DNA from 3 places in the Mesorhizobium opportunistum WSM2075 genome. Region 1 is predicted to be linked to each of the others. Evidence: riboswitches for the same ligand, from Rfam matches in the RefSeq annotation. Region 1 holds a riboswitch; each other region holds the start of a gene.
The links. Region 1 has a riboswitch for cobalamin ahead of MESOP_RS18810 (CbtB domain-containing protein). Riboswitches for the same ligand answer to the same signal wherever they lie in the genome.
Positions count from the first base shown of each region.

Region 1 (10,601 bases):
AAGCGGCCGAACAGGGCGTCCAGCCGCGCGGATGCCTCTATAAGGGAAGCCCGCATATCCTCCTGCCAGCCGATATCGGCAAGCGCGCGAATGCCGTACTCCAGCGCCGGGCCGGCGACAGCCCATGGCCCGAATTGCGTCTCCAGCAATTCCACCGTCAGCGCATCGGAAAGCGCAAACCCGAGCCGTAGGCCGGCCAGGCCAAAGAACTTGCCGAACGAGCGCAAGACGACGATGCCGCCCTGTCCGACATCGCCGGCAAGACTATGTTCGCGCGGACCGACATCCATGAATGCCTCGTCGACGACCAGCAGCCCGCCCTTGGCGCGCAATTGCACTGCCAACGCCAGCAACCGATCGCGCTCGATGATGCGCCCGTCCGGGTTGTTCGGATTGACGATGATGGCAAGGTCAGCTTCGGCCAGCATGGCAAAATCGCTGACTTCGGTCACCTGATGCCCGGCGATCGCTGCTGCGCGGGCATGTTCGGCGTAGGTCGGCCCCAGCACCAAAGCCTTGCCGGGCCTGGCCAGCGCCGCCACCCGCGGCAGCAGGATCTGCGTGCCCGGTGCCGCCATGACATGGGCTGGCGACGGCGCGCCGTAAGTGCTGGCCGCGATCGCTGCCAGTTCGCGCCCGCGCGCGGCCTCCGGCAATCGCGACAGCGAGGTGGCGGGCAGATCGAAAAGCGGGTAGGAGTGCGGATTGATACCGGTCGAGAGGTCGACGAAAGGCAGTACGGCGTTGGGGAAAAGCACCCTCGCCCGGCCAAGACTTCCACCATGGTCCACCGCTCCATCAAGAAGCTTCATGTCAGTCCTGATCGCTTTCCTGTCATTGGTCATCGAATTTTTTCTGGGTTATCCAGACTGGTTGTTTCGCGCCATCGGTCATCCGGTGACGTGGTTCGGCAGGCTGATATCCTTTCTCGACCTAAGGCTCAACCGCGCTACTGATCCCGACGCGCTGCGTCGCCAACGCGGTGTCCAGGCGCTGCTGGTCATCGTGCTGGTGCCGGCGGTGATCGGTCTCTGCGTTCAGATCCTGCTCTGGTTCGTTCCCTTAGGGCTGTTCGTCACCGCGCTCCTGGCGACATCGCTCCTGTCGCAGAAGAGCCTTTACGAACATGTCGAAGCCGTCGCCGATGCGCTGGACTCAGGCGGTCTCGCCATGGGTCGCGTCGCCGTCTCGCGCATCGTCGGCCGCGATCCGGAAACGCTGGACAGGGCCGGTGTCTGCCGTGCGGCGATCGAGAGCCTGGCCGAGAATTTTTCCGATGGCATCGTCGCCCCCGCCTTCTGGACCGGTGTTGGCGGACTCGCCGGCGGCGCCGCCTACAAGGCCGCCAACACCGCCGATTCGATGATTGGCCACCGCACCCCGCGCCACGAAGCCTTCGGCTGGGCGGCGGCGCGCTTCGACGACTGGATCAACTTGCCGGCGTCGCGGCTGACCGCTCTGCTGATCGTGCTGGCGGCTTTCCTGGTCAAGGGAGCCGACCACCGCAATGCCTGGCGCGCTGTGCGGCGCGATGCGAAAAAGCACCGCTCGCCCAATGCCGGCTGGCCGGAAGCGGCTATGGCCGGCGCGCTTGGTCTGGCACTCGCGGGACCGCGCAGCTATGGCGGCGTGCTGGTCGACGATGTCTTCATGGGAGAAGGCGGCCGCCGCGAAGCCGACAGCCTCGACATCAGGCGGGCGCTGAAACTCTACCGCGTCGCCGATTATCTGCTGATCGGGCTGTTCGGGTCGGTCGCGGCGATCGCAATTGTGGCGTGATCTCACCCTCCCCCTTGTGGGGAGGGTAAGGAACATCAGAACTCGATCCCCTGCTGCGCCTTCACACCTGCCGAAAAATGGTGCTTGGTCACGCCCATCTCGGTGACGAGGTCGGCTGCTTCGACAAGCGCCGGCTTGGCGTTACGGCCGGTGACGACGACATGCAGGTCCTCGCGGCGGGCCTTCAGCGCCGCAACCACCTTGCCGAGATCGAGATAGTCGTAGCGCAGCGCGATATTGAGTTCGTCGAGCACGACGAGGCTGATCGACGGATCGGCGAGCAATTCAAGCGCCTTGGCCCAGGCGGCCTCGGCGGCCGCGATATCGCGCTTCAAATCCTGTGTCTCCCAGGTGAACCCTTCACCCATCGCGTGCCAGACGACGCGGTCGCCGAAAGCGGCGAAAGCGTCTTTCTCGCCGGTGTGCCATTTGCCCTTGATGAACTGGACGACGCCGACACGTTTGCCATAGCCGAGCATTCTAAGCGCCAGGCCGAAAGCGGCCGTGGTCTTGCCCTTGCCGGGGCCGGTGTTGACGATCAGCAGGCCCTTCTCGACCGTCTTGCTTGCCACCTCGGCGTCCTGCACCGCCTTGCGCTTGGCCATCTTGGCGCGGTGGCGCTCTTCATTCTTGTCGTCGATGTCAGTCATCTCACTTCACCTTGAGCGGCAGCCCGGCCACCATCAAAAGCACCGTATCGGAAATCGCCGCGACCTGCTGGTTGAGCCGGCCGGCGGCATCGCGGAACCGACGTGCCAGGGCATTGTCCGGCACGATGCCTTGCCCGACTTCGTTGGACACCACGAACCAAGACCCGCGCGGTCGCAACAGCACGTCAGTCAGCCGCCGGCATTCCTGCTCGATATCGTGTTCGGCCAGCATGTGATTGGTCAGCCACAGAGTGAGGCAGTCGACAAGCACCGGCTGATTGTCCGGCAGGGCCTCGAGCGCGCCCGCGAGGTCCAGCGGCGCATCGATGGTCGACCAGCCCTCGCCGCGCCGCGTCCGGTGCAGCGCGATGCGCTCACGCATCTCGTCGTCATAGGCTTCAGCCGTGGCGATATAGGTCCATGGCGAGGGCAATGCCGTCGCCAGGATTTCGGCGTGCGCGCTCTTGCCGGAGCGCGCACCACCAATGATGAAAGTCAGCTTGCCTTGATCAGGCAAAGCTGTCGCGCAGGCTGGTCGCGGTGCCGGTGAAGCGGCCGCGCACCACGCCGACGACCGCGCCGAGCACCAGCCAGAACACCAGATTGGTTACGGTCACCGCCACCACGAACTGATGATGCAGGCCTTCCGGGATCGGCGTCTCGAAACTGTCGGGCTGCGGCGCGCCGACAATATGCGGGGCGACGATCAAAGCCACGCCGAGGATCGCGAGCGGCAGCGATTTGCGGAAGGCGATCAGCCCAAGACCGATCGCCGTGGCCGCCACCGTCGAGACCCACCAAATCTGGCGCGGCAGCAACTCGGCCGCCGGCATCGCCGGCAGTTCCGGCGGCAGGCCGAGGCCAGGCGCCAGCGTGAACACGGCAAAACCTGCCAGGCCCCAGAACACGCCCTGGCGCCAATTGCCGATGCCGCCCGCGAATTCCGAGACCGCGACCAGGACCAGCGCGAAGCCGATGCCGGTGACGATGTTGGCAAGCACGCTGAAGCCGAAACGCTCGAAACCATCGGCCGGCGCCCAGCCTTCGTCTTCCGCCGGAGCGGCGGCTTCGGCCGGTGCAGGCGCGGCGGAACTCATGGCATTCCCCGCCGGTGCGGCGGTGCTCATGGCATTGGTATCCGCGGCAGTGGGCGCGGCATGGTCATGATGATGGCCGCCACCGGCCTGCTCGTAGACTTCGGCCTTGAGGATAAGCGGCACGGTGGCATAGGCCTGCATGCAGGCGAGAACGACGCCGGCCACGAGCCCTGCGATCGCCGCGATGAACACGACGTTGCGAAACAGGTTCATGATGTCAAATCCTCGTCAGTGGCAGGGAAACGCCATCGAATGACGATAGTCGTGGGCGGCATTGTGGACCGCATCGATATGCGAGAAGCCGACAAAGCCGACAACGAAGATGCCGAGCAGCGCGGCGAGCGCGAGCTGCATGAAGCGCGACTGCGAGGAGACCGAGGTGCCGAGGGAGACGGAAGCGGTATTCATGTCTTGTCCTTTCACCCTCCACCCGAGGGCATCGAAGTCAGTTTCCTGTCGCCGGCAGGTCTCCTGGCTCGCGGATAAGCGCCCTTCTCCACCTTCCCGAAGAAAAATCTTCAGTGGCATATGGAGAGGACTACCGCACACAGTTGCGGGGGCAGCCACGGCATTGGGCGACAATTGAGCCCGCACCGCATTCCCTCTTGGCTCCAAAACGGAACCGACGACAGCGTGACTATACGGAAAATCACGACACGCGGCAAACCAAATTCCGCCGGCAACCAGCGCGATTGCGCCATGCCGGCGGCATCGGCCGTTCTCGGCACTACAATTGACAATTATCCCGGCCGGGTGTCGGCTGGCCACTTCACAGGAAGCCAGCCATGCAGCCCCCAGCCCTGCAGCCATCAGTCCTGCAGCCCAATGCCAGCGAGCGCGATCGCTACAACGGCCTGACCCGGGCTGAAGCGACGTTGCCGTCATCGGCCTATTGGGACGGCGAGAGCTATCAGCGCGACCTCGATGCGATCTGGTATCGAAGCTGGCTGCTCGTCTGCCGGGAAGCCGATCTTGCCCAACCGCTGGCTTTCCGCACGTTCCGCGTCGGCACGCAGGAAATCGTCGTGCTGCGCGACGAGACCGGCGAACTGCGCGCCTTCCACAACACCTGCCGGCATCGCGGCTCGCAGCTGTGCCAGGAAAGCGAAGGTCGGCTGAAGGCGCGGCTCATCACCTGCCCCTATCATGCCTGGTCGTATTCGCTGCGCGGCGACCTCGTGCGCGTGCCGTCGAAATCGCTGCCCGAAGGCTTCGACAAGGCCGACCATCCGCTCTACCGCATCGCATTGTCGGTATGGCGCGGCTTCGTGTTCGTCAATTTGCAGGAGGACGCGAATTTGCAGGAGGACGCGGCCGGCTCGGCGCAGGCCTCCTTCGACCCCGCCTCCGGCAATCTCGACAATTGCCGCTGGAAACGCTGGTATCAGGCCATGTGCTGCGCAAGGTGATGAACTGCAACTGGAAGATTTTTTGGGAAAACTTCAACGAATGCCTGCACTGCCCCGGCGTTCACAAGGACCTGTCGCGGCTGGTGCCGATCTATGGCCGCGGCCTGATGAGCCGGCATGACGACCCCGAATGGGTGCGGCACGCCGACAATGACGCGCCGGAATTTTCGGGTAGTTTGCGCGTCGGCGCCGAAACCTGGTCGCGCGACGGCAAGACCCATGCACCGGTCTTCGCGGGCTTGACGCCAGCCGAGCGCGCCGCCGGCCAGACCTACGCCACCAGCATGCCCTCGATGTTCATCGTCGGTCATGTCGACTATGTCAGGACCGTGCGGCTGGTGCCGCTCGGCCCCGAACAGACCGGGCTGGTCGCGGAATGGCTGTTCGCGCCCGAAGCGCTCGATGCCCCGTCGGCCGACATCGACAACATAGTCGCCTTCGGCACGCAGGTGCTGGAGGAGGACGCGGCGATCTGCGAGGTCAACCAGAAGGGCCTGCGCTCCATGCGCCACAAAGCCGGCGTGCTGATGCCCGAGGAATATGATCTGCACCGCTTCCACAACTGGGTGCGCGAGCGCCACTCGGCGCTTTCGCCATGACGTCACAGTGACTTCGGCAGATAGCGCCAGGTCACGAAGCCGCAAACCGCGGCCAGCAGGCTCAGCGTGACGAACACCGAGCCGAGCCCGAAGAAGATCAGCACCACGGAATAGACCAGCGGCGGCGTCAGCTCGGAAAAATCGAGATAGGTGCGGTAGACGGCTGCCATCTGCGCGCGCTCGTAGGAGCGTACCGAGCGCATGAAGGCCGTCGAGCCCAGCGCATCGAGCGCGATGGTGAAGAACGCGCCGCCAAGCAGGAAAGCGCCGGTCACCAGCGGAGCGGTCGCTCCCACCGTGCCCGCGGCCAGCAGCATCGCCGACATGGCGAAATAGGCAAACGTCATGGTGCGCCGGCCGCCAAAGCGTTTTCCAGCCTTGCCCCAGAAGATGGCCATGAACAACAGCGCGTTGCCGGCCGAGACGAGCAGGCCGCCGGCGATATCGCCCTGCCCGGTGATGACCATGAACAGTGGGCCGTACACGAAGAAGGTCGTCCAGAAGCAGGAGCGTCCGAAAGCGATCAGCCAGGCCAGCCTCAGCCTCGGCTGCGCGACGAAGCGGCCGATATTGGCGAGTGGGTTGACCGGTCGTGTCTTGCCCGGCTGGATCGACTGGTTGTCACCAAGCCGATAGAACCAGAACAGCGCCAGCAAGGCCACTGCGAACACCGCCACCGCACCATGCGCGGCCCAGATGCCGAAATGCGCGTAGAGGAAGATGCCGAGCGTCGGCCCGCCGGTCCAGGCAAACATCGACCACGCCATGCGCAGCGATTCGGCCTGCATGAAGTCGGTCTTGCGGATGTGGTCCATGATGTAGAGGTTGAGCGTGATCGACAGCGCACTGGCGCCCATCACCCGGCACAGCATCCCCGCTACTTGTCCGGCAAGCGTGTGGGTGACGAAGAACAGCGAGCCGATGGCGAGCAGGCAAGCCCCTGCGGTATAGACCCAGCGCCGCGCAAAGCGGCGGATCAGCATCGGCATGAACAAGGTCACCGACAGGCCGAGCAGCGCCACGATGGTGTAGAGGATCGAGACCATCTGCTCGTTGTGGAGGATCTCGTATGCCTGGATCGGGATGACGCTCGACACCGTGGCGCGCGCGAAGGATTCGACCGCATAGAGCGAGGCGAAGGTGCGTGCATCCGCGGCCTTGAGGGCCGGGAGCCAGATCGGATGGCGCACATGGGTCGACATTGCTTCCCCAAAGCAGAATCACCGGTCAAATCTGCCTTGGCCGTTTCCAGGCCATTAAGAGGAAACCGACGCGCAGGCGGCGAAAAGCGGGTTGGTCAAAGCCTTTCCGGCGCTGGCCCAAAGCGGCATCCGACGAGGCCTGCGCCCACGCGGCGCCGTGCCGAGGAACCCGGCCTTCTTCTGTCCCGGCCAACCGTGATAGTCCTCTGGTGGGGCTGAATCAGATCGCGAGACCATGACCATCGAAACGCCGACCGCACCCGTCCAGGATCAGCCCAAGCGCATCGTCGCCATAGACATCCTGCGCGGCATCGCGCTGCTGGCCATGGCGAGCTACCACTTCACCTGGGATCTGGAATTCTTCGGCTACACCGACCCCGGCCTCACCGCCTTCGGCTGGTGGAAGATCTACGCACGCTGCATCGCTTCGACCTTCCTGTTCCTGGTCGGCGTCAGCCTGTACCTCGCCCATGGCCGGCAAATCCGCTGGAACGGTTTCTGGAAGCGGTTCGCCATGGTTGCCGGCGCCGCGGTCGCCATCTCGGTCGTCACCCGCATCGCCACGCCGGACGGCTTCATCTTTTTCGGCATCCTGCACGAGATCGCGCTCGCCAGCTTGCTCGGCCTCGCCTTCCTGCGCCTGCCGGCGTTGCTGACCCTGCTTGTGGCGGCACTGGTTATCGCGGCGCCCGTCTATCAGCGCTTCGAGGCCCTGGATCATCCCTGGCTGTGGTGGATAGGCCTGTCGGCGATCAATCCTCGTTCCAACGACTATGTGCCGCTGTTTCCATGGTTCGGCGCGGTGCTTGTCGGCATCGGTGTCGCGAAACTTGCCTCCGCTTCCGGCATGCGGGCGCGCCTGGCAAGCCTGGCGGCCGGCCGCTGGGCCAATCCGCTGGTCTTCATCGGCCGACACAGCCTCGCCTTCTACCTGATCCACCAGCCGCTGCTGATCGGTTGCGTCTGGCTGTTCTCGCAGGTGATGCCAGCCAAGGTCGAAACCCCTCAGGTGAATTTCCTGAAAACCTGCCAGATCTCGTGCGAGCAGTCGCGCGACGCCAAGTTCTGTTCGAGCTATTGTAGCTGCATGCTCGACACGCTGGAGGGTGAATCCTCGCTTGATCGGCTCTACAACAACGATCAGACTGCGCAATGGAAGGCACATCTGGGCGATCTGGCCGGCACCTGCACCGCCCAGACCGACGACAAGATGACCGAGGGGGGACAGCAATGACCGACGCCCAACCGAAGCCAGGGAGGATACCGTGGCCGCCGGTGATCTACACCGCCGCCATCGCCATCAGCATCACTCTCGGCATGCTCTATCCCCTGCCCTGGATCGGCGACCTCCTGGGCGACATCCTGTTCGCCGCCGGCTGGGTGGCGCTGTTCGGCGTCGCGGCACTCTGGTTCACGGCGATCCGCACGATGGTCCGGGCCAAGACGACGCTCAATCCCAACGCGGTGCCCGACCATCTCGTCACGTCAGGCCCCTTCGGCATCACCCGCAACCCGATGTATCTGGCCAACACGCTGCTGTTGATCGGCGTCGCCTTCGTCACAGGCATCGTCTGGTTTCTGCCGATGGCGTTCATCGCGGCTTTCGCCACGCAGAAGGTCGCCATCGAGGGCGAGGAAAAGGTGCTGGCCGCGAAGTTCGGCAAGAAATACCGGGATTACGCAAAGAGAGTGCGACGCTGGATTTGAGCCGGGGCCTGTATTCCGCGGCGCATAGATTTTGACAGCTCTTGTCCGATGGGCGGCATACCTCGGCGATTGGCCGAACGCCTATCCCGTCGTCATTCGCGGGCGGAGCAAGGAGCGCAGCGACGCAGCGCAGACCCGAGGATGACGAAGTTCGAAACGCTCCGGCCAATCACGAACGTTTGTCGCTCAAACGCGCGATAGAATCTGGCCCCTCAGGTATTGACCCCAAGTTCCACCAGCCGCTCCACACAGGACTCCTCGGCCTGGTCGAGTTCGGCCAGCGTCTCCTCGAGATCGCGGCGCTTTTGCCGGAGATCCTCGCGCTTTTCCTCGATCCGCTTGATCATCAGCTTGAGTTGCCCGACCTCGCCTGGTGGCTCCTTGTACATCTGGATGATTTCGCGGATCTCGTTGATCGAGAAGCCGAGCCGTTTTCCCCGCATGATCTGCCGGATGAGGTGGCGGTCGGAGGGACGAAACAGCCGCGTGCGGCCACGCCGCACCGGCTGCACCAGCCCTTCGTCTTCATAGAAACGCAGTGTCCGCGTCGACACGTCGAATTCGCGGGTCAGTTCGGTGATCGAATAATATTCCCGCATTGTCACTCCGTGCCGGAACCCCAGGCGATCGCCGTGCGTCGCCTTTCGTCCGAACCAAACCCTTGCCGCGCCGGAATCGACACGGCACCCCGCGCGAGCGTCGCATGGCATTTACGTAAAAGTCAATTGAGGCCGCCCGGAGCAGTAACGATCCCTCGCCACGCGCAAGCCTCCTTGCTGCACCGTGAAGAGTTCGAAAAACCGGGCATCCGGGCCAGGCACTACAATGCCCGGAACTGCTCCCGGGATCGTTTATTCTTCGTTAGTCACAATTCTAAGTGAGACAAAAACATAACCGGTAAAAAACGATTCCATGGCACCGTGATCTGTGAGACGTGACGGCGGGGGGCCTTTTACCTTGACTGACAATTCTTTCTCTCCGTCCCGCGCCAGCGGCGATGGTTCGGCAACGTCAGTCGGACAGGTTCTGTCCGTGCGCGGATCCGAAGCGCGCATTGGCCTGCCGGTTCCCGCGACGAAGGTCGACAAGCGGACAACCGTCGGCAAGTTTCTCACGATCGATGCCGGATCGAACACGATTGTCGGCATGATTACGGAAGGTTTCGGGAGGTTCGGCCGAACAGACGCATCCGTCGAACCACAAGTCCGTCGCGCGAATTGATCTGGTGGGCGAAATCTGCCGCAACGCCGATGGCATATCGCAATTCAAGCGCGGCGTCCGAGAATACCCGGCAATCGGGGATGCTGCCAGGATTGTATCCAATGAGGAGCTGCGACTGATCTATGCGCCGTCGGATTTGCGCGCGATTTGCATTGGCCAGCTCAACCAGGACCCGACTATCCCCGCCTATGTCGATGTCGACAGCCTCCTGACCAAACATTTCGCGGTTCTCGGATCGACCGGTGTTGGTAAGTCGAGTGGTGTTGCCGTAATTCTCGGCGAGCTCATGAAAGCACGGCCGAATATGCGGGTACTGCTGCTCGACGGTCACAACGAATATAGCAAGTGTTTTGGCGACAAGGCCAACGTGGTCAGTGCCCGGACTCTGAGACTGCCGTTCTGGTTGTTCAATTTTGAAGAGATCACCGACGTTGTCTTTGGCGGCCGGCCGGTTGTTCCCGAACAGGCCGAGATACTCGCCGAACTCATCCCGATGGCAAAGGGCGCATACTCCAACTCCAGAGCGGCCGCGACCCGGTCGACCTTGAAGAGGAAGGATTCGAGGATCTCGGGTTTCACCGTCGATACGCCGGTTCCCTATCTCCTGCAGGATCTCTTGTCGCTCATCGACGAGCGGATGGGAAAGCTGGAGAACCGCTCCTCGCGCATGACCTACAACCGCCTGATGCTGCGCATCGAGAGTATCAGGAATGATCCGCGCTACGCCTTCATGTTCGAGAGAGCGAATGTCGGCGGCGATACGATGGCGGCTTTGCTCAGCGACTTGTTCGGTTTGGAATCACACGACCGTCCGATCACCATCCTTCAGCTTGCGAGTCTTCCGGTGGAGGTCGTGGACGCGGTGGTATGCGTGGTATCCCGGCTGGCTTTCGATTTCGGCTTGTGGAGCGATGGCACGATGCCGTTGCTTTTGGTT
Region 1 is NC_015675.1:3,891,604-3,902,204, reverse strand. It holds gene cobD (threonine-phosphate decarboxylase CobD) at 1-812, opposite strand, end outside; gene cbiB (adenosylcobinamide-phosphate synthase CbiB) at 811-1,779, shown strand; gene cobO (cob(I)yrinic acid a,c-diamide adenosyltransferase) at 1,815-2,429, opposite strand; gene cobU (bifunctional adenosylcobinamide kinase/adenosylcobinamide-phosphate guanylyltransferase) at 2,431-2,946, opposite strand; gene MESOP_RS18815 (CbtA family protein) at 2,939-3,739, opposite strand; gene MESOP_RS18810 (CbtB domain-containing protein) at 3,755-3,934, opposite strand; cobalamin riboswitch at 3,971-4,168, opposite strand; gene MESOP_RS36230 (aromatic ring-hydroxylating oxygenase subunit alpha) at 4,312-4,935, shown strand; gene MESOP_RS36225 (SRPBCC family protein) at 4,890-5,534, shown strand; gene MESOP_RS18800 (MFS transporter) at 5,537-6,736, opposite strand; gene MESOP_RS18795 (heparan-alpha-glucosaminide N-acetyltransferase) at 6,972-7,970, shown strand; gene MESOP_RS18790 (methyltransferase family protein) at 7,967-8,443, shown strand; gene MESOP_RS18785 (MerR family transcriptional regulator) at 8,656-9,042, opposite strand; partial or broken gene MESOP_RS18780 (ATP-binding protein) at 9,401-10,601, shown strand, end outside.

Region 2 (10,601 bases), 1.3 Mb from region 1:
CCATCAGATGAATGCAGGTCAAGAGGCGCTTCTCGTGCGCCAAGGCGGCCAGAAACTTCGCCACCACAACCGCCTGTTTCTGGAAGCTAAGGGGCTTGGCCGGCCGACGCCGCAGAGCAGGGTCGGCTTGGATTTCCGCAAGTCGCTGTCTGACGTATGAAACCATGCTCGTGCCGCCGATCAACAGTGACCCCGAATCGCTGAGATGCCTCTAATAAAGCAAATGATCAGAAAGCTCGCCAGCCGTGAAACCAGCGAGCTCCTGTCAGGGCAGGCTTGGAGTTGGGGGCATATCTGCCCTAACAGGAGCAAATTGCTGCTGAAGCTTTGGGCAGTCAATTCGTCCGAATGGGTACGGTCGGCTTCGGCCACAGCGTGGCCCACACCACTCGGGGCGATGCGGGCCCGGCCGAGGCTTGGCGACCTTGACCGACAGCGTGAGGGACGCTGCCGTAGATGAAACTTGCCGACAAATGACGTTCCACTACCGCGTGACAGCGCTACTTCTTATCGAATGAATCGAGTGAACCGCGCCCCAAGTATCCGGCAGCTTCGATCCATAGCGCAAGCGCGGCCTTTGGGGAGCGCCCCTTCACCTCGTACTCGTGACCTCGATTGACTCCGACTGCGACGCATACGGTCTTTGAACGTTGCGTGATGACAATACCGCCTGCATTGTCGCAATCCATGATCTCGTTACTTTTCCCCTGTGTCATCGCGACCCCTCAGGTTTCGACATCAAAGGCCCGCTAGTCCATGTGAGCGGCAGGCGCGCCGCCGGCGGCCGGACTGGCCTTCGGCTTGCGCAGCAGGACGACGAACGGGATGGCCAGCAGCGTCATCATCATCAGTATCTTGAAGTCGTTGACGTAGGAGATCATCATGGCCTGGAGGTTGACCATGCGATCGACCTCCGACAGCGCCATCGGATCGCCGCCCGCAGCCGCCGGCGAGACCGCCCAGAGATTGGGATTGAACGGGTTGATGAACGCCGAAAGCTCGGTGTGATTGACCTGCGTGTTGCGCACCATCAAGACCGTCACCACCGACACGCCGATGGACGAACCGAGGTTGCGCACCAGGCTGAACAAAGCGGTGGCATCGGTGCGGAAGCGCACGTCAAGTGTGGCGAAGGCCACCGTCGACAGCGGCACGAACACCATTCCCATGCCCAGGCCCTGGATGACGCCGGAGCTGAGGATCAGCCAGTTGTCCATCTGGGGCGTGAAGGAGGACATGGTGTAGAGCGACTGCGCGGTCAAGAGAAAGCCGATGACGACCAGGATCCTGGCGTCGATCCTGTTCATGAGCCGCCCGACGACGAGCATCGAAATCATCGTGCCGACGCCGCGCGGCCCCAGGACGATGCCGATGGTGACGGTCGGATAGCCGAAGATGGTCGACAGCATTGGCGGCAGCAACGACATCGAGGCGAGAATCAGCACGCCCATCACGAAGATGAAGGCGAGCCCGGTCACGAAATTGCGGTCGAGGAAGATCTTGGGATCGATGAAAGGACGTTCCGCCGTCACCGTGTGAATGATGAACACCCAGAAGCCGGTGATCGAAAGAGCAAGCTCGATCCAGATTTCGACCGAAGAAAACCAGTCGACCTCGCCGCCGCGATCGAGCAGCAGCTGCAGCGCACCGACGCCCAGCGATAGCATGGCAAAGCCGAAGAAATCGAAGCTGCGCACCCGCCGGGCAACTGCCGGCAGATAGGCGGCCATGCCCAGGAAGGCGATGATACCGACCGGCAAATTGATAAAGAACACCCAGCGCCAGTTGAAATTCTCGGTCAGCCAGCCACCCAGCGTCGGGCCCAGGATCGGCCCCAGCATGATGCCGGCGCCCCAGATGGCCATTGCCTGGCCGTGGCGTTCCCTGGGATTGATGTCGAGCAGGAAGGTCTGCGACAGCGGCACGATGGCGGCGCCGAACACGCCCTGCATCAGACGGAAGAACACTATGCTCTCCAGGCTCCAGGCGATACCGCACAGCATCGAAAACACGGTGAAGCCGACAACCGCCCCCAGGAACAGTTCCTTGCGGCCGAAGCGGTCGGCGAGCCAGCCGGTCACCGGCGTCATGATGGCGGCGGCCACGATGTAGGAGGTCAGCACCCAGTTGATGTTGTCGGGCGAGGCGCCGAGATCGCCGGTCATGGTCGGCAGCGCGACGTTGGCGATCGTGGTGTCGAGCGCCTGCATGATCGTCGCCAGCATCAGCGCGACCGTGATCAGGCCGCGATGCGGCACTTCCTTGAAAGGTTCGGGCGTGCTCATGGCGTTGAACTTCCAGCCGGTAACAAAAACGTGTACAACGGGTTTCCGGGCGGCAATGCCTTCCGTTGAGAGACCCTCATCGCGGTGGGACGCGATTTGTCGATGTGGGGGTTACATCGACCGAAGTCTCTGATGAGCGGATGTCTGCCGCCCGGAAACATGAGGACCGACGGGTCCGTGTCGAAGGTTTCAAATTCGGGCAAGCCGCGACGCGGTTCGGCCAAACGCTGATCCTTCCCACCACTCCCATCAGACCAATCCTGCTGTTCGCTTCCACCCGCCTGGTCCCCGCGGGCTTCGCTGTCTCTACTGCGCGGTCTCGCCGGCCGTGGCGTGACCGAAGATCGATGGCCAGCCACGCGCCACGCCGGTGTCGACGGTGACGGCGGCGCTCATGCCGGTGCGCAGCGCCATCTTGGCGTCGGGATCCGTCAGCTCCAGGCGCACCGGAATGCGCTGCGTGACCTTGACCCAGTTGCCGGTGGCGTTCTGCGCCGGAAGCAGCGAAAACTCTGCCCCGGTGCCGGCGCCGATCGCCTTGACCGTCGCCTCGAAGGTGCGGCCGGGATAGGTGTCGACCACGATCTCGGCCTTCTGGCCGGGCTTCATGTGGGTCAGCTGCGTTTCCTTGAAATTGGCGTCGATCCAGGTGTCGCCGGTCTCGACCAGCGCAAACAACGGCGTGCCGGAACCGACATACTGGCCGACCTTGAACGAGGAGGCCTGGCTGATGACGCCATCGGCGGGCGCCCTGACCGTGGTTTGCGCCAGGTCGTAGGCAGCCTTGTCGCGCGCGGCGAGCGCCGCCATCACGGTCGGGTGCTTGTCCGTCTCGATGTCGGGATTGCCGGCAAGCGCCGCCTTGGCGCTGATGATGCCCTGCTCGGCAACCGCCAGCTGCTGCCTGGCCTTGTCGAGATCGTTCTTGGCCTGGTCGAGCGACGACTTGGCATTGATGCCCTTCTGGGCAAGGTCTGCGGCGCGGTCGTATTGCGACTGGGCGAAGGCGACCTCGCTGGCATCCGACTTTTGCTGCGCCGTCGCCTGGCTGTAGGCCGCGCGCAACTGCTCGATACCGACGCGGGCGACCGCGACCGCCGCGTCGGCCTGGGCCAATGCGATGCGGTAGGGCTCGGGGTCGATGGCAAACAGCACATCGCCCTGCTTGACCAGCTGGTTGTCGGATATGGCGACCTTAACGATGCGGCCAGCCGTATCCGAGGCGATCGACACCTTGGCCTGCTGCAGGTTGGCGTTCTCCGTCTCCTGGTAGCGACCGCCGGTGACCCAGACATAGCCGCCGCCGATGGCCAGCGCCGCCGGCAAGGCAAACATCAAGAGCGAGCGGCCGATGCCGCGCTTCTTCTTTGGCGCCGGGGCCGGCTCCGGCACCACCGGGGCCGCCGCGACGGGCGTGGCGGCCGGCTTGGCCGGCGCTTCCATCTCCACCTTGGGAGTGCTCTCGTTCTCGTCTATCTTCGCTACGGCATTCATGCTGCTGCGCCTTCTGTATTCTTGACCTTTTCGTCGGACGGCGAATCGCCGTCGCCGAGATTCTGTGCCATTGCGTCGAGCGCCCTGATCAGGACGCGACGATCCTCCGGCGAAACGCCGACGAGCGATTCTTCATAGACTTCGCCAGCCAGGCTCTTGACCTCCGCATAAGCGGCACTCGCCTTGGCGGTCGGGAAAATCATGCGCACGCGGCGATCGGCGGCGTCGGCGCGGCGTTCGATCCAGCCGCCCTCCTCCATCCTGTCGACAAGGCGCGAAACGCTGATCGGCTCGATCTCGAGCAGTTCGGCGAGCCGCGCCTGCGTGATGCCCGCTTCCTTGGCGACGCGCACCATCAGCCGCCATTGCGCCGAGGACAGGCCAAGGCCGCTGGCGCGCGTTTCGAAACGCTTGCGCATCAAGCGCTGCACGTCGTGGATCAAAAATCCCAATCTGTCCAAGCCATCTGAAACCATGAGCGGTATATATAATAAGCGTGCTTACTATTCAAGCGCCACATTGCGGCTGAAAGCCGGCAAATGTGCATGGCAGTCGTGCGACGCGATCATGGTTAGCACCAGGTGAACGAGGCGCCTCCGGAAACAGCCGAACTGGGCCCAGAACCTGCTGCTTTCACAGGCGGTTTCGGACGACGACGAAGAAGGCGCCGAGCGAACTGGTGATGATTGCGATGGGCAGTTCTTGCGGCGGCAGCAAAGTCCGGGCCAGGAGTTCGCCTGCCAGCAGCGGCGCGGGACCGGTGCAATCGCCATCCTGACGGGCACGGCTGCCCAGCAAGCGCCGTCGTACTCCGTCGAAAGGACATGCCAGGCTGGCCGATTGCGGTATCCGGGCGTCGTCACTCCCCTTGAGAAAGGCAGTATAATTCAGGCGTTCCCGACGCTGGATTGGCCGGTTTCGGCGAACAGGAGGGTAAGATGCTACGTGCAATATTCAGGGTTCTGGCTATCGTCGTCCTCTGCTCCACCGCCGTCGGAATCACGGCAAGTCTGACCATGGCTGACACGCGCGACGCGGGCCACAAGCCGGGTGATAGGGGCCACTAGGCCCACTGCCCAATGCCGACGTGCGATCGGGCAATTCGCCGCGGCCCAAGTTGATGGCCCGTTGCTCCCGCAGCGGGCCTATCTTTCGCCTAGGGCGGCAGGACCAGCGCCGCGAGCACCAGGTGAACGACGCGACCCCGGAAACAGCCGAACTGAGCAGGACACGCTGCCTTCACACGCGGTTCCGGACGACCATGGTGACGACGAAGAAGGCGCCAAGCGAGCTGGTGATGATGCCGATGGGCAGTTCCTGCGGCGGCAGCAATGTCCGGGCCAGGAGATCGCTTGCCAGCAAGAGCACCGCCCCGAATAGCGCGCAGCTCGCGATCAGGCGCAGATGCAAGGGACCGGCCAGCGGGCGCGACAGATGCGGGATCATCAACCCGACAAAGCCGATGACGCCGGCGACGGAGACCAGGATTGCCGTCGAGAAGGCGGCGACGAGAAATGTCGCCCGGCGCATCCGCGCCACCGGCACGCCAAGGCTCTCGGCGGCACTTTCACCGGCCAGGAAAGCGTCCAACCGGCGATGGTTCCAGAGCCCGTAAACCGCAATCGTGCCGGCGCCCACCGCAGCCAGCCAGACATTGTCCCAGCGCGCCGGCCCAAGCCCGCCCATCGTCCAGAACAGCACCGAATGGGCCGCGCGCTGGTCTCCGGCAAAGACCAAATAGTTGGTCAATGCCGTGAACATGAAGGAGACGGCAAGGCCGGCGAGGATCAGCCGTTCCGGGCCTTGCCCCCGCACCCGCGTGACCAGCAGCAGGACGATGCAGGCCGCCAGTATGCCGCCGGTGAAAGCCGCGACCGGCAAGGTCCAGGTGCCGAAACTGTCGCCAAAGACGGTGATGACGGAAACCGCGCCTGCCGCGGCTCCCGACGACAGGCCGAACAGGAAAGGATCGGCTAGATCGTTGCGAGTCACCGTCTGCAAAAGCGCACCGACGATGCCCAGGCCCCCGCCGACACAGATCGCCAGGATCGTACGCGGCAACCTGAGATCGACGACGATCGTGCCGATCGGGCCCGATACCGAATGTTCCTCCAGCCCGATGGCATGGCCAAGTGCGGCAATGACATCCCTCATCGGTATCAGCGTCGACCCATAGGCGATCGACAGCAGCACCAGGGCCGCCATCGCCACCGCGCCCGCCGCCATGGCCAGCGTGAATGCCTTGTGCCCCGAAAGCGCGCCGGATTTATGCGTAAGCGCAAGATGCATCAGAATGCTTCCGGATGCATCGCCCTGGCGATCTTGCCGATCGCCTCGATGTTTGCCGGTCCGGGCGTCAGTTCGGCATAGCGCAGCGCCACGAAGCGCTCGTTCTTGACCGCGTCGGTCTCCTTCATCGCCGGGTGGACTTTAAGGAAATCGAGCAGCTTCCTGTAGCCGCCGCCATCCTGGTAGTCGAGCAGGATGAGGAATTGCGGGTTGCGCGACGCCACCGTTTCCCAGTCCGTGTTGCCCCAGCTGGTGTCCATGTCGGCCATGATGTTGTCGCCGCCGGCCGCCGTGATCATGGCGCTGGGGATGGCGAATTTCCCGGCGGTGAACGGCTTGTCCTCGCCGGAATCGTAGAGGAACACCCGCGTTCCCTTGGCGCTGCCGACTTTCGCGGTGATATCGGCTAGTTGTGCCTTCCAGCCGGAGACGAGCTTTTCCGCGTCGGCTTCCTTGCCGAAGATCTTGCCCAGCTTTTCGACGTCGCCATAGAGCAGGTCCATCGAGGCGGCGGACCTGCTCTTGTCGAGATGGACGCAGCTTTCGGTCAGCACAAGCGTCTTGATGCCGTGCGGAGCCAGCGTGTCGGGCGTCACCTCGCCACCCGGCTTCATGCCGTAGTACCAGCCGGCAAAAAAGAAATCGGGCTCGGCGGCGACCAGGTTTTCGAGCGTCGGGTATTTTGGCGCCAGTTCCGGGATGGAGCCCTGCTCGGCCTTGAATTCGGGACCGACCTTGTACCATCCGGTGATGCCGGTCAGCCCGACGATCGACGGCTGCAGCTTCAGCGCGAAGGCCATCTCGGCCATGTTGAGATCCTGGATGACGGCGCGCTTGGGCGGCGCGTCGAAGGTCAGCGGCTTGCCGCAGCTGTCGACCGTGACGGGAAAGGCGAAGGCCGTCGAGGCCAGCAGCGAGAAGAAGAGCGACATAGCAAGACGTTTCACGGATTTTGCTCCTTGGCTGAACAGTGTCGGATGAGGAATGGTCTTCGATCAGGAAGACGGCGCGGCGCGGTTCGGAACGTCGAACACCGTCAGTTCGCGGTCTTCGGTCGGATGGCGCAGGCGAAACACGTCGACGCCGAAGATCTCGCGGATCAGCTGCTGGGTCAGTGCTTCACGCGGTGCCGCCAGCGCATGCAGCCGGGCTTCGTTCATCACCGCGACCCTGGTGGCGAAGGGCGCCACCAACGCCAGATCGTGCAGCACCGCGATCACCGTCATGCCGAAGCCGGCCACGAGTTCGAGCAGTTCGCCACGGGCGCGTGGATCGAGATGGTTGGTCGGCTCGTCGAGGAACAAGACCTTCGGTTGCTGGGCGATGGCGCGGGCAAGCTGAGAGCGTTGGCGCTCGCCGCCCGACAGCGAGCCGATGGTGCGGCCAAGCAGCGGCAACAGGCCGGTCCGGCGCAGCGCGTCAACGACGATGTCGCGTTCCTCGCTCCTGCGCCTCAAGCCGGCATGCGGGACGCGGCCAAGCTCGACATAGTCGATTACCGCGAGCCGCGGATCCGGCTGGTCGGTCTGGCCGACGACGGCGATGTGCAGCGCGCGCTCGGCGGCCGAAATCCTGTCCAGGCGCCGGCCGCCAAGCTTAACCTCCCCGGAACTGGGCCTGAGCATGCCCGACAGCATGCGCAGCAGCGTGGTCTTGCCGGCGCCGTTGGGGCCGATGATGGCGAGCCGATCGCCCGATGCCACCGACAGGCTGACCGACAGGACCAGGTCCCGGCCGTTCGCCGTCGCGCCCAGATCGCGCGCTTCGAGAAGCGGCGTCATCGGTTTCCCTCCGCAGGCGTGCCCGGGATGCGGGCCACGGTCTTGCCGGCCAGTCGCGGCGGACGTTGCCCGGAATTGCACCAGCCGTCGGCGAGCGAGGCATAGAGGCTGGCGAACCGCGCGAGATCGCCGGCATCGGCTTGCGCATCGATCGACCCGAACAGATAGGCGGCCTTGCCCGGCGCCTGGAAGGCCACCGTCAGCGGCCGCGCGCAGCCCGCCATGCACTCGACGCCCTCGACCGTGAAGCCTTGCGCCACCGCAGGGGCCGAGAGCCGGGAGCGCAGGATGTACAGGCTTTCGCCCGACCTGATCCCACTCGGGACGCCGCGGCAAAGCGTGCACACGATGATGCGGTGAATGAGATGAATGGGATCGATGGCGCCGTCCAACTTTCCGTCTTTCTCGATAGGCGACGGAAGGATGTTGGCGAGCCGGCCGACAAGACCGACGTCCACGTCTCCTCCCGGCACACCCCGTCCGGTCAACTCCGTGATGGCAGGTCTCCTGGCTCGCGGGTCTCGGCTCGATCCTGCCTTCCCAGCCTTGCCGGCCAGTGGCATTTCGGATCGTGCTCACCGCTTACAGTTGCGGGGGCAGCCACGGTCTCGACCCCTTTCCGGGGATCTCACCGTGTTCCCTTTTCACCCCTTGCCTTTCGGCGCGGGGACCATCACGCACCCACCGTAGATTTCCATCGATCGCACCGCAACGGGTTTTTGCGATGCTGTTTATTAATGTAATAACATTACGTTAGAAGCGATATTTGCGGATAATGTCAACCCCTATTGTCTGGAAAGCCGAGACGTCTGCCGGCAGAGAGGGCCGGCCAAGCGATCCCTCGATCAATGCCACCGCAGGCCCGCCCCCCTGTATAGTTTTATGGGCTAATTTAGATACTACAAATATAAATTTTGTCCTCACCGCTATATAGTTGCAGTTGCACAACATTCTTAGCGTTTTGGTAGTCCTCTGGACTATAGATGGATTGCCGGGCGGTAGCATTCATGCTGCGTTCGGGCATCTGGAATTAGGGGCGAAGGCATGGTGGGACGGGTTCACGCGCGCGGCGGGGTTTTGACTGCAGCGCGCGGCCGGTTTTTGGCGGGGGCTTCCCTGGCAGTGCTGGTCGTTGCCGGGGTGGCGCCGCGCCAGGCGATCGCGGGCAACTACGTCGCCAACAGCGATGGCTCGCTTCGCGCCGCGATTACCGCCGCGAATGCCGATCCTGATCCTAACGCGACGATCACGTTGACCGGCAGCTTCACCGTGTCGTCCACCAGCCTTCCGACGTCGACTAAGCCGCTGACGATCGACACGCAAGGTTTCACCCTCTTTGGCGCACCGGGCAGCGGCGTCGCAATTTCCGGCGCTGGCGCCGTGCGGACGCTGATGGGCACGTTCAAGGGCTCGGATGGCGGCACTTCATCAGCGGGCCTGCAGATCCGGACTGGGGCCGCGGTGATCAATATGGGCTTGGTTCAAGGCGGAACCGGGGCTTCAGGATCCGGCGGTTCGGGCGTCGATTTCGGCGGCCCGGGCGCTGTCGCGAGCTTGACCAATCACGGCACCATCCGCGGTGGGCCGGCTACGAGCGGCAACGGCGGCATTGGCGTCTACGTTCGAAATGGCGCCGGTCAGATCATCAACACCGGCACCATCGAAAGCGGTGGCCCGGGTGGGGGCGCTATCGCAGCCAACGGCGCTACCGTCTCACTCGATATTGTCAACAGCGGCGTGATCCGGGCCGGTGCCGGCGCTAACGCAATCGGCTGGATTTCGAGCGTCACGCCGACGACGGGCGTAATCAACCTCGAGCTCCAGGACGGCTCGCAGATTTTCGGCAATGTGGTGGCGAACGCCACGGCGACCACCGACCGCCTCCGGCTCAACGGAACCGGCTTCTCTGTCCTGGATGGTTCGATTGGCGCCGCCGGGCAGTATCGCAACTTCGATATTTTCGAGAAGACCGGCAGCGGCACCTGGGCACTGACGGCCGACAACACGGCGACCACCAACTGGGATATCCAGCAAGGCACGCTGCAACTGGGAAATGGTGGCACCAGCGGCTCGATCATCGGCGACGTCACCAACGCCGGCATGCTCGCCTTCAACCGCAGCGATGCGCTGACCTATGGCGGCGTTATCAGCGGCACTGGCTCGGTCAGCCAGATCGGCAGCGGAACGACGATCCTGACCGGCGCCAACACCTATAGCGGCGGCACGGTGATCAACGCCGGGACACTTCAAGTGGCCGCCGACGGCAATCTCGGCGCGACTTCGGGCAATCTCAGTTTCGGCGGCGGCACGTTGCGCACGACCGCCAGCTTTTCCACTGCCCGCAATGTCCAGCTCAATGGCAATGGCGGCTTTGAAACGGCCGGAGGCACGCAACTGGACCTTACCGGGCAGGTGACCGGCGCCGGCACGCTGGTCAAGCACGGCTTGGGTACCCTCAATGTCATCAACTTATCCAACAGCTACACGGGCGGCAACATCGTCAATGCCGGCACGCTTGTCGGCAATGCAGCCTCGATCCGGGGCGACATCGGCAATGCCGGCACGGTCGTCTTCGACCAGTCGATGGACGCCAGCTTTGCCGGCGATATCTCCGGCACCGGCGCGATGGTGAAGGATGGTGCCGGCACGCTGACCCTTTCAGGCACGTCGCTGCTGGACTGGACCATCGACCAAGGCGGCCTCGTCGCGGCGGCCGAGCGCTTCGGCGGCGATGTCTCGATCGGCGCCGGCG
Region 2 is NC_015675.1:5,194,597-5,205,197, forward strand. It holds gene MESOP_RS25120 (ArsR/SmtB family transcription factor) at 1-184, opposite strand, end outside; gene MESOP_RS25130 (DHA2 family efflux MFS transporter permease subunit) at 750-2,285, opposite strand; gene MESOP_RS25135 (HlyD family secretion protein) at 2,592-3,779, opposite strand; gene MESOP_RS25140 (MarR family winged helix-turn-helix transcriptional regulator) at 3,776-4,255, opposite strand; partial or broken gene MESOP_RS35265 (iron ABC transporter permease) at 4,413-4,538, opposite strand; gene MESOP_RS25145 (FecCD family ABC transporter permease) at 5,019-6,068, opposite strand; gene MESOP_RS25150 (ABC transporter substrate-binding protein) at 6,068-7,015, opposite strand; gene MESOP_RS25155 (ABC transporter ATP-binding protein) at 7,064-7,849, opposite strand; gene MESOP_RS25160 (DUF1636 family protein) at 7,846-8,307, opposite strand; cobalamin riboswitch at 8,330-8,539, opposite strand; gene MESOP_RS33070 (autotransporter-associated beta strand repeat-containing protein) at 8,894-10,601, shown strand, end outside.
Region 2: it holds a riboswitch for cobalamin, as region 1 does, so the genes downstream of both, MESOP_RS25160 (DUF1636 family protein) here and MESOP_RS18810 (CbtB domain-containing protein) in region 1, are expected to answer to the same signal.

Region 3 (10,601 bases), 1.9 Mb from region 1:
CTATCGTGGCGGCGGCCGCTCCTCGGCCCGCGAGACGGCCGCGCGCGTGGCGGCCGGTGCGCTCGCCCGCAAGGTGGTGCCAGGGATGGTGGTGCGCGGCGCGCTGGTGTCGATGGGTGAAAAGTCCATCGATCGCGCCAACTGGAACTGGAACTTCATCGGCGATGCGGAAAATCCGTTCTTCACGCCCGATCCGGCTTCCGTTCCCGTCTTCACTCAGTATCTCGACGGCATCCGCAAGGCCGGCTCCTCGGTCGGCGCGGTGATCGAGATCGTCGCCGACGGCGTTCCGCCAGGGCTCGGCGCGCCGATCTATGCCAAGCTCGACCAGGACATCGCGTCAGGCCTGATGTCGATCAACGCCGTCAAGGGCGTCGAGATCGGCAACGGCTTCGAGGCCGCCCGCATCACCGGCGAAAAGAATGCCGACGAGATGCGCATGGGCAATGACGGCAAACCGGTGTTCCTGTCCAACAATGCTGGCGGTATCCTCGGCGGCATCTCGACCGGCCAGGCGATCGTCGCGCGCTTCGCCGTCAAGCCGACCTCATCGATCCTGACGCCGCGAAAGTCGATCGACAAGGACGGCAACGATGTCGAGGTGATGACCAAGGGCCGCCACGATCCCTGCGTCGGCATCCGCGCCGTGCCGATCGGCGAGGCGATGGTTGCCTGCGCCATCGCCGATCATTATCTGCGCCATCGGGGACAGACGGGAAGGGAGTAGGCAGTAGGGAATAGGCAGTAGGCCTTTTTTTCTTTCCCCTACTGCCCTATTGCCTACTCCCTATTCCCGCGAGCGAAGCGAGCACTCCATGCCTTACGACCAGAAGAAGATCGTCGAAGCCCTGCGTGCCTTCGAACGCGGCGAGATCGTCGTCGTCATGGACGATGACGGGCGCGAGAACGAGGGCGACCTGATCGTCGCCGCCGTTCATTGCACGCCGGAGAAGATGGCCTTCATCGTGCGCAACACCTCCGGCATCGTCTGCACGCCGATGCCGCGCGAGGAAGCCAAACGGCTCAACCTGCAGCCGATGGTCGCCGACAATGATTCGGCGCATACCACCGCTTTCACCGTCAGCGTCGATTTCAAGCACGGCACCACGACGGGCATTTCGGCTGACGACCGCACGCTGACCGTCCGCAACCTCGCCAACGGCAATGTTGGCGCTTCCGATTTCGTCCGCCCCGGCCACATCTTCCCGCTCATCGCGCGCGAGGGCGGCGTGCTGATGCGCTCCGGCCATACCGAAGCAGCGGTCGACCTGTGCAAGCTCGCCGGCCTGCCGCCGATCGGTGTGATCTCGGAACTGGTCAATGACGACGGCACCGTCAAGCGCGGCCCGCAGGTCGCGGCCTTTGCCGAAGAGCATGGTCTCAAGCAGGTGTCGGTAGCCGATCTCATCGCCTACCGGCAACGCAAGGAAACACTGGTCGAACGCGTCGCCTGTTCCGAAATCGACACGCTCGGCGGCAAGGCGCAGGTCTTCACCTACACGCTGCCCTGGGATTCCATGCACCACGTCGCCGTTGTCTTCGGCGACATCCGCGATGGAGAAGAGGTGCCTGTGCGCCTGCATTCCGAGGATGTGGTGACCGACGTCTTCGGCACCAGTCACCGGCTGGACGCCATCATGAAGGCAATGGGCGAGCGCAAGCGCGGCGTCATCGTCTATCTGCGTGAGGGCTCCGTCGGTGTCGCGCACCAGGAGCGCAAGCGCCCGGCGAGCGGCGAGCGCGAGGATCATGAGGAGGCCCGCCGGCGCGAGAATGAATGGCGCGAAATCGGCCTCGGCGCTCAGATCCTCAAGGATCTCGGCATCTCCTCGATCAATTTGATCGCCTCGCGCGAACGCCACTATGTCGGCCTCGAAGGGTTTGGCATCCATATCGCCAAAACCGAAATCATCTGAACTGCCAGTGATGATAGCGCCCGGTCCGTTCAAACCGGGCGCTTCGTGGATCATTCAGCAGGAACGACCGCCGCTTCGCATCCATCCAGCTCGCAATTGTGGATGGCGAGGCTGCTCTGCCCAAATAGTACCGTGACCAGCGCAATGGTGCCTGATGCCACCGAAACCCAGAACCCGTTCTGGGCGCCGAACGCGTCCACCACCGCACCGGCGGTGAACGACCCCAGCGCCATGCCGATGCCGATGCCTGTCATCACCCAGGTGATCCCCTCGGTCAGCATCGCTTCCGGCACATGTCGTTCGATCAGGCCGAACGCCGTGATGAAGGTCGGCGAGATCGCGACGCCGCTGATGAAGACGGTCAGCGCCAGCAGCGGCACGCTGTCGGCGGTGAGCGGCAGCAGTGTGCCGAGCGCGACCAGGGCGACCGCGATGGCAAGTTGGCGCTGCAGCGGCGCCTTGAGGTTGAGCGCGCCGACGACGATGCCCAGCGCGAACGATCCCAGCGCATAGACGCCGATGACGAGGCTCGCGGCACCCGGCTGGCCGAGTTCCTTGGTGATCGCCACCGTGCTCACTTCCGTTGTCGCAAACGTCGCGCCGATGAAGATCAGGGCGAAGGTGATGATCCGCACCGGCCGCAGGCGGATCGCCGAACCGCTGGAGCCATAGTCCACCGGTCGCACTTTCGGCTCGGTCGACCGCTGCAGGATGAAGGCCATCGATCCGACGGCGAGGAACAAGGTGCTCGCCAGCATGCCGGCCTCGGGGAACAGGCCGGCACTGAGGCCCACCGACAGCGACGCTCCGGCGATATAGACCAGTTCGTCCGCCGCCGATTCGAAGGCGAAGGCGGTGTTCATCTGAGGCCGGCCCCGGAAAATCTCGGTCCAGCGCGCCCGTACCATTGCCGGCATGCTGGGCATGGCTGCCGCCAGCAGCGCGGACACGAACAGCGTCCACATAGGCCAGTCCTGATTGGCCGCTGCAATCAGCATGAGGAAAGCAAGCACGGAGATGATGGTGGTGGGCACGACAATTGGGGTCTGGCCAAAGCGGTCCACCAGCCTTGATATTTGCGGCGCCAGGAAAGCGTTGGCCAGCGCGAATGTCGCCGAAACGGCGCCCGCCAGCCAGTACTCGCCGTGTGTCTGCGACAGCATCGCCACGATGCCGATCGGAGCCATGGCGATCGGCAAGCGCGCCATGAAGCCGGCAGTTGCAAAGCCCTTGGCGCCAGGGGCGCGAAAGATTTCCGAATAGGGGTTCTGCATGATGCTGTTCCTCGACAAAGGACAATTCGACAATTACATACGACGCGTATGAGTGTTAGATAGACCATACGTCGCGTATGTCAATTGGCATACGAGACGTATGTGAATAGGGCCAGACGGAATGCACAAACCACGCAAGGAGATGATTGCGCAGACGCGCGCCAAGCTGATCGCCGCGGCCCGGCAGGCCTTCGGCACCATCGGCTACGCCGAGGCGTCCATGGATGATTTCACAGCGTCGGCTGGGCTGACGCGCGGCGCGCTCTATCATCACTTCGGCGACAAGAAGGGGTTGCTGGAGGCGGTCATCGCCGAAATCGACGCCGAGATGGCGGCTCGGGTGAATGAGGTCGCATCGAGAGCGCCGAACCGCTGGCAACACTTCGTCGACGAGTGCACGACCTATATCGAGATGGCGCTGGAGCCGGAGATCCAGCGCATCATGTTCCGCGACGGCCCGGCCGTGCTGGGGGATCCGGCACAATGGTCGAATGCCAATGCCTGCGTCGGCTCAATGACCGATCATCTTGCCGCGCTGCAAGGGGAGGGGGTGGTCGTCCCGAGCGTCGACCCCGAAACCGCCGCACGGCTGATCAACGGCGCCAGCAGCCAGGCGGCGCAGCGGATCGCCAATTCGAACGATCCCGAGGCGACATCGAGGAAGGTGGTGGTGGCGTTCAAGCAACTGCTCGAAGGCCTGCTCAGGAAACCGGGTTCGCAGCCGAACTGATATCCCGTCCGCGGTCCGGGATCCGCCCACGATTGACAATCTTCGGGTTGAGCGCATCCTCCCCAGCCATCTCTGAGGGGATTCGGGGCATGTGGGATTTCGATATCGGCAGGTCGGTGTCCATCATGATGCGGACCTGGCCCTTCATTGTCTTTCGCATGATCGTCTATTTCGGCATCACGCTGGCCTACATCATGGCGACCGGCACCGGTGCCTCGGTCGGCTATGGCGTCGGCCATATCTCCACAGATCCCGACGGGCCGATGTCCTTTGCCCTATGGGGCGGCGTGGTCGGCTTCGGCATCGTCTCGATCGCCGTCTACTGGATCCGCGAATACATCCTCTATGTCGTCAAGGCCGGCCATATCGCCGTCATGGTCCATCTGATTGACGGCCAGGACGTTCCCGGCGGCCAGGACCAGATCGCCTATGCCAGGCAAGTCGTGACCGAGCGGTTCGCCGAGGCCAACATCCTTTTCGTCGTCGACCAATTGGTCAAGGGCGCCATCCGCGCCATCACCGGCCTGCTTGGCGGCATTGCCGCCTTCCTGCCGATTCCGGGCCTGAGCGGCCTGGTCTCCTTCATCAACACGGTGATCCGCCTATCGCTGACCTATGTCGACGAGATCATCCTCGGCTACAATATCCGCATCAATTCGTCCTCGCCCTTCGAGACAGCGCGCCAAGGCGTGGTGCTCTACGCCCAGAACGGCAAGACCATGGTCAAGAACGCCGTCTGGCTGGCAGTCATCATGTGGGGCGTCTCTTTCGTCATCTTCTTGGCTATGCTGGCTCCTGCCGCCGCAATTCTCTTCATCATGCCGGGGCAACTGGCTGGTTGGGCCTTCGTGCTCGCCATCGTCTTTGCCTGGGCGTTCAAGGCGGCTTTCATCGAGCCCTTCGCCATCGCTTGCCTGATGCAGGTCTATTTCAAGACCATTGAGGGCCAGGTGCCCGATCCCGCCTGGGACGCTCGGCTCTCCGAGGCATCGTCGAAATTCAGGGAACTCAAGGACAAGGCGCTGGCCTCCTTCGGCGGCTCGCGCTGGGATACGGCGGGCGCGACACGCTGATCGGCCGGGCTTGCCGGCGCGGCATTGACGGCGTTGAGGCGTGCAACCGTCGATTTGAGCCGCACCTCGCCCTGACCGCAAAAAGTCTCGCTCTTGATCAGTTCGGGCAGCGGCAGGCGTCGGCCCCAGCCATGGGTTTCGAGGTCCGGTTTCGGCGCGAATTCGGAGACCCGGCCGACGCAGAGATAGGCGACCGGCGTCACGTGATCGGGAATAGCCAGCAGGCTCTTCAGCGCTTGCGACTCGATGATGCTGACCCAGCCGACGCCGACGCCCTCGGCGCGCGCCGCCAGCCAGAAATTCTGCACCGCGCAGACCGTGCTGTAGAGGTCCATTTCCGGATTGTGCCAGCGTCCCAGCGGCGAACCCTTCGACCGCTGCCGGTCGCAGGTGATGCAGATGTTGAGCGCGCTTTCGCAGATGCCTTCCAGCTTGAGCTTGCGGTAGAGCGCCTGCCTTTCCTGTTCGATGGCCGGAAGTTCCTGTTCGCGCGCGGCGAGGAACAGGTCGCGCACTTCCGCGCGCCGTGCGGCATCGCGGATGACGATGAAGTTCCACGGCTGCATGAAGCCGACCGACGGCGCGTGGTGGGCGGCAAGCAGCAGCCGCGCCAGCACCTCGTCGTCGAGCGCGTCGGGCAGGAAATGGCTGCGCACGTCACGCCGCGTGAACATGGCGCGGTAGACCGCGTCTCGCGCCATCTGGTCAAATCCGTCGCTACCAGGAGCGGTCATGTGTTCCGGCATCGCTTGTCCCCTTGCGATTGCTATCGATGCCAGCCGCCTGACCATGCGGATGACGATGTCTGCCAGGCCGGTCTTCTGGCTTGGGATCAACCCGCGTCCGATGCCTTCCCGTCATCGACAGTGGCATTTACCGGCGCGGTCCCCCTCACAGCGTTGGGCACGCCACGGAATTCAACCGTGTTCCCGATTCTCCCGCTTGCGGCGGGCACCAGGCAGTGTCCGCGACCTTACGCCGAACCGCCCAGGGCGCCAATCCCCGCAGCGACGCCAATGGACGCAGGCGTGATTTTCCCCAGCGATCGAGCCGCGATGCATGGCCATCGCGGCGCCGGGGCACTAGATAGGGAGCATGGCCACTCGTCTCTACACGCATCCGATCTTCCTCGAACACATCACGCCGCCTGGCCACCCCGAGCGGCCGGACCGCTTGCGCGCCATCGAGCGGGTGCTCGACGACGAGGCCTTCGCCGCACTCGATCGTGTCAAGGCGCCGGAAGGTGACGAGGCCACCATCCTCTACGCGCATCCCGCCGATTTCGTCGCCCGCGTGCGCGCCGCCATCCCTGACCAAGGCATCGCCCGCATCGATGCCGACACCACCGCCAGCCCGAAGAGCTGGCAAGCTGCGATCGCGGCGATCGGCGCCGCCAATGCGGCCGTCGACGATGTCTTTGAGGGCCGCGCCGACAATGTGTTCGTCGCAGCGCGGCCCCCTGGCCACCATGCCGAAAAAACCACGGCCATGGGCTTCTGCCTCTTCAACACGGCGGCCATCGCCGCGCGTTATGCACAGAAGAAGCATGGCGTCGAACGCGTCGCGGTCGTCGACTGGGACGTGCATCACGGCAACGGCACGCAGGACATTTTCTGGGACGATCCTTCGGTGCTCTATTGCTCCACGCATCAGATGCCGCTCTACCCCGGCACCGGCGCGAAGGACGAGACCGGCGCCGGCAACATCGTCAACGCGCCGCTTGCGCCGCAGACCGGCAGTGAGGTATTTCGCGACGCCTTCCTGTCGCGCGTGCTGCCGGCGCTCGACAATTTCGCGCCGGATTTGATCATCATTTCCGCGGGCTTCGATGCGCACCACCGCGACCCGCTGGCCGAGATCAACCTGACCGAGGACGATTTCGATTGGGCGACCGGCCAGCTGATGCAGCGCGCCGCGCGCCACAGCCGCAACCGGCTCGTCAGCCTGCTCGAGGGCGGCTACGATCTGCAGGGATTGGCATTTTCGGTCGCCGCCCATGTCGGGCGACTGATGAAAGGATGAATGATGGCTGGTGAGACCAACGAAGACGTCAAGGCGATGAGCTTCGAACAGGCACTCGACGCGCTGGAGAAGATCGTCGATGATCTGGAGCGCGGCGACGTACCGCTCGACCAGTCGATCAAGATCTATGAGCGCGGCGAGGCGTTGAAGGTGCATTGCGACCGGCTGTTGAAGGCCGCCGAGGACAAGGTCGAGAAGATCAGGCTGTCGCGCGACGGCAAGCCAGTCGGGACGGAGCCGCTCGACGCGGACTAGAGCAATTCCAGGAAAAGTGTGAGACGGTTTTCCGTCCGGAATTGCGTTAAAACAAAGAGATAGGGTGAACCGCTCTTGGAGCGCGGTCTCACCGGTTTTTGGACACTATCATGTTTGAGGATTAGAGTTCGTCCCGATTGAAACGGCTCCAGGACAAGAGGAGATACGGAAGCGATGTGCAGAAACATCAAGACCCTGTTCAATTTTGATCCGCCGGCAACCAACGACGAAGTCCGCGACGCGGCACTTCAGTTCGTCCGCAAGCTGAGCGGAACGACGCGGCCCTCGAAGCAGAACCAGCACGCGTTCGACCATGCGGTCGAAGCTATCGCGGCATCGGCACGCGAGCTTCTCGATTCGCTTGAAACCAACCAGCATCCGCGCAATCGCGAAGAGGTTGCGGCCAAACTGCGGGCAAAGGCGGCGATCCGCTTCGCCTGATGTGGCCAGGGCGGTCCTTGGCCGCCGACAAGGAGAGTTCATGAGCTTCTTCCCCGGGGAGGATCCCGAAGCCGGCGACGCCTTCGCAAGCGACCAGATCGAGCTGATGGTCATCCCGAATGCCAAGGACATTGGCGGCTTTGAAGTCCGCCGCGCCTTGCCGACCGCCAAGAGACGGCTGGTCGGTCCGTTCATCTTCTTCGACCGCATGGGACCGGCGATCCTGCGCGCCGGCCAGGCGCTCGATGTCCGCCCGCATCCGCATATAGGCCTGTCGACGGTGACCTATCTGTTCGACGGCAAGATCCGCCATCGTGATTCCCTCGGCACCGAAATGGTGATCCAGCCCGGCGACGTGAACCTGATGACCGCCGGCCGCGGCATCGTGCACTCCGAGCGCACGCCCGAAGAACTGCGCGGCGCGCCGATGTCCATCTCCGGCCTGCAGACGTGGCTGGCGCTGCCGGACGACAAGGAAGAGGTGGCCCCGGTGTTCGAGAACACCGCTGTCTTGCGGCTTCCCGATATCGACGCCGAAGGCGTCAGCGGCCGCGTCGTCATCGGCGATTTCCAGGGACTGCGCTCCCCGGTGAGGACCGACTCCGAGACGCTCTACGCCGATCTCAGGCTTGCGCCGGGCGCCAGTGTGAAAATCCCGCCCGATGCCGAAGAACGCGCCGTCTATACGCTTGAAGGCGAGGTCTCGATTTCGGGCGACGTCTTCCCGGCGGAGCGTCTGCTGGTGTTCCGTCCCGGCGATGAGATCATCGTATCGTCGCAAACCGGTGCGCATTTCATGCTGTTCGGCGGCGCCTCGCTCGGTTCGAAGCGGTATATCTGGTGGAATTTCGTCTCGTCGTCCAAGGAGCGCATCGAACAGGCCAAGCAGGAATGGAAGACGGGCCGCTTCGATATCGTTCCAGGAGATGAGGAAGAGTTTATTCCGTTGCCGGAAGGCTGAAGAAGATCGGCGAGGGGACCTGATTGATCCGCGTCGCTGACACGCATTTACTTTCGCCGGCCGGCGGCCTATCCCGCCGTTGAACAGAAAGCCCGAGCACCCGTGAACGCAACGCCGCAGACGCCGCTTCTCGACAAGGTCCGCATTCCGGCGGATCTGCGCGCGCTTGCCGAGAGCGAGCTGCCTCAGCTTGCGTCCGAGCTTCGCCTCGAACTGATCGACGCCGTGTCTCGCACCGGCGGCCACCTTGGCGCCGGCCTTGGCGTGGTCGAACTGACGGTGGCGCTGCACTATGTCTTCGACACGCCGGATGACCGGCTGATCTGGGATGTTGGCCACCAGGCCTATCCGCACAAGATCCTGACCGGCCGCCGCGACCGTATCCGCACACTGCGCCAGGAAGGCGGCCTGTCCGGTTTCACCCGCCGCGCCGAGAGCGAATACGATCCCTTTGGCGCCGCCCATTCCTCGACATCGATATCGGCCGGCCTCGGCATGGCCGCCGCGCGCGACCTCTCTGGCGGCCGCAACAATGTCATCGCCGTCATCGGCGACGGCGCCATGTCGGCCGGCATGGCCTATGAGGCGATGAACAATGCCGGCGCGCTCGATGCCCGTCTCATCGTCATCCTCAACGACAACGACATGTCGATCGCGCCGCCGACCGGCGCCATGAGCGCCTATCTGGCGCGGCTTGCCTCGGGCAAGGCCTATGCCGGCCTGCGCGACTTCGGCAAGAAGCTGACCTCCTACCTGGGTAAGCGCGCCGACCGCGCGATCACACGGGCGGTCGAACATGCGCGCGGCTACGTCACCGGCGGCACGCTGTTCGAGGAGCTCGGCTTCTATCACATCGGCCCGATCGACGGGCACAATCTGGAGCATCTGATCCCGGTCCTGAAGAACGTCCGCGACAATGGCGAAGGCCCGGTGCTGATCCATGTCGTCACCCAGAAGGGCAAGGGCTATGCGCCGGCCGAAGCCGCCGCCGACAAATATCACGGCGTCAACAAGTTCGACGTCATCACCGGCACGCAGGCCAAGGCGCCGGCCAACGCGCCGGCCTACACCAAGGTGTTCGCCGAAAGCCTGATCCAGGAGGCCCGCGAGGACGACCGCATCGTCGCCGTCACCGCCGCCATGCCGGGCGGCACCGGCCTCGACCTGTTCGGCGAGGTGTTCCCGGCCAGGACCTTCGATGTCGGCATTGCCGAGCAGCATGCGGTCACCTTCGCGGCCGGCCTCGCCACCGAAGGCTACAAGCCGTTCGCGGCGATCTATTCGACCTTCCTGCAGCGCGCCTACGACCAGGTCGTCCACGACGTCGCGATCCAGAAATTGCCGGTGCGTTTCCCCATCGACCGCGCCGGCTTCGTCGGCGCCGACGGCGCCACCCATTGCGGCGCTTTCGACACCACCTTCCTGGCAAGCCTGCCGGGTTTCGTCGTGATGGCGGCGGCCGACGAAGCGGAGCTGCGCCATATGGTGCGAACCGCAGCGAGCTATGATGACGGGCCGATCGCCTTCCGCTATCCGCGCGGCAACGGCGTCGGCGTCGACATGCCGGAACGCGGCTCGGTTCTCGAACTTGGCAAGGGCCGCATTATCAGGGAAGGCACCAAGGTCGCCCTGCTGTCCTTCGGTACGCGTTTGCAGGATTGTCTGGTCGCCGCCGAGGAACTCGGCGCAGCCGGGCTTTCCACTACGGTCGCCGATGCTCGCTTCGCCAAGCCGCTCGACCAGGATCTGATCCGGCGGCTCGCCCGCTCGCACGAGGTTCTTGTGACGGTGGAGGAGGGGGCAGTGGGCGGCTTCGCCAGCCACGTGCTGCAGTTCCTCGCCCATGAAGGATTGCTGGAAAGCGGCCTCAAGGTGCGCCCGCTGGTGTTGCCCGACACCTTCACCGACCACGCCAAGCCGGAAAAGATG
Region 3 is NC_015675.1:5,755,463-5,766,063, reverse strand. It holds gene aroC (chorismate synthase) at 1-727, shown strand, start outside; gene ribB (3,4-dihydroxy-2-butanone-4-phosphate synthase) at 816-1,916, shown strand; gene MESOP_RS27815 (MFS transporter) at 1,967-3,190, opposite strand; gene MESOP_RS27810 (TetR/AcrR family transcriptional regulator) at 3,312-3,920, shown strand; gene MESOP_RS35320 (hypothetical protein) at 4,010-4,993, shown strand; partial or broken gene bluB (5,6-dimethylbenzimidazole synthase) at 5,089-5,739, opposite strand; cobalamin riboswitch at 5,788-5,967, opposite strand; gene MESOP_RS27800 (histone deacetylase family protein) at 6,089-7,015, shown strand; gene MESOP_RS27795 (exodeoxyribonuclease VII small subunit) at 7,019-7,270, shown strand; gene MESOP_RS27790 (DUF2277 domain-containing protein) at 7,445-7,711, shown strand; gene MESOP_RS27785 (pirin family protein) at 7,752-8,672, shown strand; gene dxs (1-deoxy-D-xylulose-5-phosphate synthase) at 8,775-10,601, shown strand, end outside.
Region 3: it holds a riboswitch for cobalamin, as region 1 does, so the genes downstream of both, bluB (5,6-dimethylbenzimidazole synthase) here and MESOP_RS18810 (CbtB domain-containing protein) in region 1, are expected to answer to the same signal.